Pelagicoccus sp. SDUM812003: one gene and its partner. The protein of the gene in region 1 binds, or shares a complex with, the protein of each later gene. Links are inferred from orthologs where the notes say so. Each region holds a gene or a part of one and is shown on either strand. Other genes may lie near its edges.

What was found.
Region 2: the proteins of xseB (region 1) and xseA are in contact, whole or in part, in a cryo-EM structure (PDB 8TXR), measured with the Escherichia coli proteins. The link is inferred for Pelagicoccus sp. SDUM812003 from one-to-one orthologs.

The regions. Positions count from the first base shown.
Region 1 is NZ_JARXHY010000005.1:28,128-31,157, reverse strand. Bases 109-2,845 are described here. They hold xseB (exodeoxyribonuclease VII small subunit), read right to left. Parts: upstream 1,732-2,845; coding sequence 1,486-1,731; downstream 109-1,485. Other genes in these bases: QEH54_RS08580 (M48 family metallopeptidase), read left to right, coding at 1,895-2,845; dxs (1-deoxy-D-xylulose-5-phosphate synthase), read right to left, coding at 109-1,414. In the rest of the region: more of dxs, read right to left, coding at 1-108; more of QEH54_RS08580, read left to right, coding at 2,846-3,030. UniProt on the Escherichia coli protein: Bidirectionally degrades single-stranded DNA into large acid-insoluble oligonucleotides, which are then degraded further into small acid-soluble oligonucleotides.
Region 2 is NZ_JARXHY010000006.1:59,025-62,294, reverse strand. What follows is about bases 159-3,135. They hold xseA (exodeoxyribonuclease VII large subunit), read right to left. Parts: upstream 2,337-3,135; coding sequence 981-2,336; downstream 159-980. Other genes in these bases: QEH54_RS10135 (hypothetical protein), read right to left, coding at 2,323-2,964; QEH54_RS10145 (ACT domain-containing protein), read left to right, coding at 548-961; QEH54_RS10150 (hypothetical protein), read left to right, coding at 251-433. Also shown: QEH54_RS10155 (hypothetical protein), read right to left, coding at 1-41; QEH54_RS10130 (response regulator), read left to right, coding at 3,185-3,270. UniProt on the Escherichia coli protein: Bidirectionally degrades single-stranded DNA into large acid-insoluble oligonucleotides, which are then degraded further into small acid-soluble oligonucleotides.

The DNA of each region.
Region 1 (3,030 bases):
CGACCAGCTCGTCCTCATTGCTGGGCTGCATGAAGATGAGGTTGGGCACCATGCGCAGGTAGGCGATGTCGAAAAGGCCGTGGTGCGTCGGGCCGTCGTTTGGCGACAAGCCGGCTCGGTCCATGCAGAAGACCACCGGGAGCTTCTGCAAGCAGACGTCGTGTATGATCTGGTCGAAGGCCCGTTGTAGAAAGGTGCTGTAGATGCCGCAGACTGGCCGCAGACCGCGTGTGGCCATGCCCGCGGCGAATAGGACGGCATGCTCCTCCGCGATGCCCACGTCGTAGAACTGCTCAGGAACTTCGTCGCTCAAGTGGATCAGGCCGGTGCCGGAAGGCATGGCCCCGGTGATGCCGACGATCTTGGGATTGGCTTTGGCGAAGCGAACCATGGCTTTGCCGAAGACGTCCTGATAGGCGGGTGGCGGGGTTTTCGTCTTCTTTGAAGGAAGCCCGGAAGGGATGGCGAATGGGCTTGTGCCGTGAAAACGCTCCGGATGGTCGATGGCGGGCTTGTAGCCCTTGCCCTTCTTGGTGACCACGTGCACGATGACCGGCTCGTCGGATTCCTTGGCGAACTCCAGGTAGCGCCTCACCAGCGGAAGGTCGTGGCCGTCGATCGGCCCCAGGTAGCGCACGCCGTATTTTTCGAAAAGCGAGGAGGGCAGCACCATGCTCTTCCAGCCCTTTTCCGCGGTCTTGCCCAGCTTCACCAGCTGGTCGCCGCCCGGCACGCTCTTCAGCAGAGTGCCCACGTCGTGATGCAAGCGGTTGTAGATCGGGTTGGTGATGAGCTCATTGAGGTACTTCGATATGGCGCCGACGTTTTTGGCGATGGACCACTCGTTGTCGTTGAGCACGATGATCAGGCGCTGGGTGGAGGCGGCCACGTTGTTGAGCGCCTCCATGGTGATGCCGCAGGTGAAGGAAGCGTCGCCGCAGACCGCCACCACATGATCCTTGGACTTGAGGACGTCGCGGGCCGTCGCCATGCCGAGAGCTGCGGAAAGCGCCGTGCCGGCGTGACCCGCCCCGAACGCGTCATGCTCGCTCTCGTCGCGAGCGAGAAATCCGCTCAGACCCTTGGAGGAGCGGATGCCTTCGAAGTCGGGACCGTTGCGACCAGTGAGCAGCTTGTGCACGTAGCCCTGGTGGGAGGTGTCGAAGACGAACTGATCCGCGGGAGTGTCGAACACCAGGTGCAGGGCGATGCTCAGCTCCACCACGCCGAGATTCGGCCCCAGATGGCCACCGTTGACCGAGGTGACGTTTATCAAGCGCTGTCGGATTTCTTCGGCCAACGATTCGAGCTGGACGCTGCTTAGCTTTCTTAGGTCGGAAGCCCCTTTGATCTGGCTGAGGAGAGGATAGGCGCTGCCGGCGGGCGAGGAGGATTTCTGTGACTGGTCTTTCAAGGCGTAAAATGAGAGGCGCGTAGCTGAGGGCAAAGCCTCGCTCTTGTCCATCGTTTTGAGTCTATAAACGGCTACTGATCGGGATCGAAATCCTCGAAGACCGGGTTTTCCGCGTTTTTCGAGCGCAGGATTTCTATCTTCTTTTCCGCTTCCTTGAGCTTGAGATCGCATTCGGCGAGCAGCTTCGAACCGGATTCGTAGTGGGTGATCAGCTTTTCCAGCGGCAGTTTTCCTTCCTCCATCTCCTGCACGATGGCTTCCAGCTTTTCCAGTCCCTCTTCGAAACTGGCGATCGTTTCCTTTTTCTTGGCGCTCACGAAGGGTGCACTATGCGAGGCTCGGCTTGGAGTTCAAGGCACGAAATCGGCGCGCGACGCAGACCGGGGCACTCAGGTGGACCGAGCTTCAGCATCGCCCCGATCCACCCTCAGGGAACTCCGCGCTGGACAGGCCCTCGGATCTTAGAGATGGCTTGGGGATATGACACCCCTTGAAGTGGTCTTTCTAGTCGCCCTCCTAGCGAAACTCGGGGCGGAACTGGTCCTCGAAGCCCTGAACCGCGCCCACGTGGCGAAGCGTTCCAGCAAGCTGCCTGCCGAGCTGGAGGGCGTGATGAGCGAGGAAAATTTCAACAAGTCCAACCGCTACACCCTCGCGAAAAGCCGTTTCGGATCCTGGGAGCTTCTTTTCGACGCCCTGGTGGTGGCGGCGATCGTGCTTTCCGGCGTGCTGCCTGCGGCCTTCGAGACGTGGTCGGCGACCTTTGGAAACGCGGCCTGGAGCTCGGCCCTTTTTCTGGTAGTGGCGATGGTGGTCGCTGGGCTACCCAGTCTTCCATTCGACTACTGGTCTCAGTTCAAGATCGAGGCGCGGTTTGGCTTCAATCGCAGCAGCGTGGGGCTTTGGCTCGCTGACAAGCTGAAGGGGACCTTGGTGGGTCTGATCATAGGATTTCCGCTACTATGGGTGCTCATCAGCCTTGTGGACTGGATCGGTCCGCTCTGGTGGGCGGTCGGCTTCGGCGTGATGTTCGTCTTCCAACTCGTCATGATGGTGCTCTATCCCATGCTCATCATCCCTCTCTTCAACAAGCTGACGCCCCTGGAGGACGGGCCGCTGAAAACGCGGTTGATGGCCATGTCGGACAAGGCTGGCTTCAAGTGCAACGCCATCCAGGTCATCGATGGCAGCAAGCGTTCGGCCCACTCAAACGCCTACTTCACAGGCTTCGGAAAATTCCGCCGTATCGTGCTTTACGATACGTTGATCGAACAGCTCGGGGAGGAGGAGATCGAAGCTGTGCTGGCTCACGAAATCGGACATTACAAAAAGGGGCATATCCCGAAAATGCTGATCACCTCGGGGCTGATGATGCTCGCCGGGTTCTGGATCGTCGGCTACCTCGCTCGCAGCGAACGGTTCTTCTCCGATTTCGGATTCGATCCGCAAAGCGCCGACATCGGCATCGCCTTCCTCCTCTTCGGGCTTATCGGCGGACTGTTCACGTTTTGGCTGACCCCGATCTTCAATGTCATGTCTCGAAAACATGAATACGAGGCCGACGCCTTCGCTCGCGACATCGTGGGGTCCTGGAAACCTCTCAGCCGGGCCTTGCG
Region 2 (3,270 bases), on another replicon or contig:
GCGGCGCAGGCGAAGAGGCAGGCGACTGTATTTGTTCTCATACGAAGGCCGGGGTGAAAGGTGAGTCTAGCATGAAGCGCGGATGTAAAACCAAAGTCAAACTCTAAGTATTAGCACCGATCCTGGAATCGCTTTACAAGTATTTGATCAAAAAGGGATTAAAGACACACCAATGCCGCAGCTCGAATTCATGCGAGTTTACAGAACATAGCTTTCGCTGTAGTGTCTCTTACTAACCGATACCCCCGACATGAATCTCAAATCATCGCCCAAACCATCGTTCAATCCTCCCTTAAGGATATTTTCCCCGTCTAGCGAGAGCTCGCAGGCCTCCCCATACTTCCATCGCCCGAAGCTGCAGCGCTTCGTCAGCCACGATCGCGTGGCGAAGCACTTGATCAAGAAACGCTTCTCCATGAGCTCACATGCTTGACTAACGCGCCAAATTTCAAAGCGTCATCGAAACCGGAGCTCACCCCGCTCCGGTTTTGTTTTTCCCCTTAGCCAGCATCCACTCACCTCTCGACTTTCGTAGCCAACCTAAACCATGAAATACGAGATCAAGACTCAGCTTTCGGTTGAGATCGAAAACGCCCCTGGAAAAATCGCCGAGCTCAGCGACATTCTCGCCCTGCACGATGTGAGCTTGAGCGCCATCTCCATGCAAGAGGGTCCGACCTGCGGTCGCTTTCGCTTCACCGCCTGCGATCCCGTCGCCGCCAAGCGTTCCTTGGAAAAATCAGGATTCACCGTGGAGACCGACGAGGTCCTCGCCATCCGAACCAAAGATTCGAAAGGACGCCTCGCCATCCTGACCAAAGCCTTGTCTCAAGCGGGCATCAACATCGACTACATGTACGCCAGCGTGGACGAGGAAGGAGCGGGCTCTCGCATGATCCTGAAAGTCTCCAACATCCACCTCGCGGCTCACGTCATCGACGAGATAAAGATCGCCGCCTGAGGCCGAGTCCGGAAGGAGCTCACTCCGCGGCCACGTCGTCCACCGAAAGCTCGATCCGTCCATCCTTCAGGGAGGCCCCCAGACGGTCTCCCTTTTTCACGTCCGCCACACTGGTCACCATCGCGCCAGAGCTTGATTTCAAAATGACGTAGCCGCGACCCAACGTCGCCTCGGGACTCAGCGCTCGCAGCGTCGTTCCCGCCAGATCAAGCGAACGACGACGGCTTCGAGCTAGCTCCCTGGCCTGTTCGTCCATTCGCCGCCCCGCCTGAGCCAGTCGATTTCGAAGCTGGTTTAGCCGAGACCCGATATCCAAGTCGCCCATTCGTCCGCCAAACGTATTCAACTTTTCGCGACACGAGTGCAGACCGGAGAAAAACCGGGCGTCCAAACGGGAATGCAGCTCATCCAAACGCAACAGGGCGTTCTCAACTTTCCCCAGAGGCGACAGCGCTCTCAAGCGCGTCTTCAGCGTGGACAGCTCTCGCCGCGACACTTCTATCCGACTTTCGATCGCGGCTTCCATGTCATCCCTCAAATCCTCGAAGCGCGACAGCGTCTCCAAAAAAGCGCTACTGATGAGCTCCGCAGCGCCGGAGGGCGTCTCCGCGCGCGCGTCCGCCGCGAAATCGCTAAGCGTGAAATCGATTTCGTGCCCGACGCCCGAGATCGTAGGGATGGCGCTTCTCGACACAGCTCGAGCCACGATTTCCTCGTTGAAACTCCAAAGGTCCTCGATGCTGCCCCCACCACGAGCCAGGACCAAGACGTCGTAATCGCCGATCTCGTTGATCAGCTCGATCGCGGCGGCGATCTCTTCCGCGGCGCCCGCCCCCTGAACCTTGCAAGGAAAGATCTGCAGGCGGCCAGCCCAGCCGCGCCGCTTCAGGATTCGGGTAAAGTCGCGCACGGCGGCTCCAGTGGGGGAGGTCACAAGCGCGACCTTCAAGGGCAGAAGCGGCAGGGCTCGCTTTCGCCCTTTTTCGAACAAGCCTTCCGCAGCGAGTTTCGCCTTGAGACGCTCGAACTCGCGAAACAAACGCCCTTGCCCGCTCTCCTTCAGCTCCCTGACCACCAACTGGTAGCGTCCGTGCGGAGCGTACACGCTGATCTGACCGAAAGCCTGCACCTGCATCCCGTCCTCCAAGCGGAAAGCCAGGCCGCTCGCCTGCGCGCGAAACATCACCGCCGGCAGCTGAGCGCCAGCATCCTTGAGCGAGAAGTAGAGATGGCCGCTGCTCTGTCTCCTAAGATTGGATACCTCTCCCAATACCCAGCTGGGAGACACGCCCCGCTCAAGCAGCGTCTTGATCGAAGCCGTGTATTGGCTAACGGTTACCTCAGGGTACTGCTCGAAGAGATCATCCCACGCCATCTCGCCCTCCCTCCATGGCTCGAGCTCGCAGACGCATGCGCAGCCAACGGGCCCCTAGAGCGACCCCGAAGAAAACAAGCGCCCCGGCGACCAGCATGCCCACGCTGCCCTTCAGCAACGCGTCGCCAAGCAGAATAAGACTCGCGCACATGATCGCGTTGAGCGGCACCGAGACCGCCATATACAAGCCAAACGGCATTCCCGCCAAGCCAAGCAGATAGTTCTGAAGCGGGAACGGCACGCCTGGCGTCAGTCGCAAAGCCACCGTCATGCCAACCATCCCCTTCTCCGAAACCGTGGGCACCGAATAGCCAAACCGCCCGACCAACCGATGAAAAAACGGTCGAAACCAACGGCCGGCCAAGACCCAGGAGAGCGCCATGTTGCACGCCAGGGCCACGATCGTGCCGGCGATGGCAACGCCTTTCCCGAAGACGGGCGCCAGCAAGATGAAAGGCGAAAGCGGAAACCAGAAAAGCGGAAGAATCGCCATCGCTCCAAAGAAGAGCAAGGGCCCCATCTCAGCCACCCTGCCTACCAGGCGCCGCAGATCCTCGGCGCTTGGCAAATAGGGAAGCGCGAGGAAAAGAACGACCGCCCCCAGCGCCCCCAAAACGAGCCCGGCCATCAAAAGCCCTTTTCTCGAAATCCTCTTCACAGCACGCACGATTTGCTTCTAACGGATGAAAAGCAATGAAACTTGTCCGTCCAAACCGCTCCGACCAAAGACATTCGGAGTATTCAGACCTTGGCGACAAAAAGTGGCTTTTCGAAATGGTTACGCTTTTTCCTTTTCTCGTCCGCTCTCAGCGGCAAGTCTCTCTGCGTTCGCCAAGATGGAGAAGCCGATGAAAGGAAAGATGCTGGTCATCGACGACGAGGAGGGCATGAGAACCCTGCTCGAGGCCCTGCTCATGTCGCTGGGCATCGATTC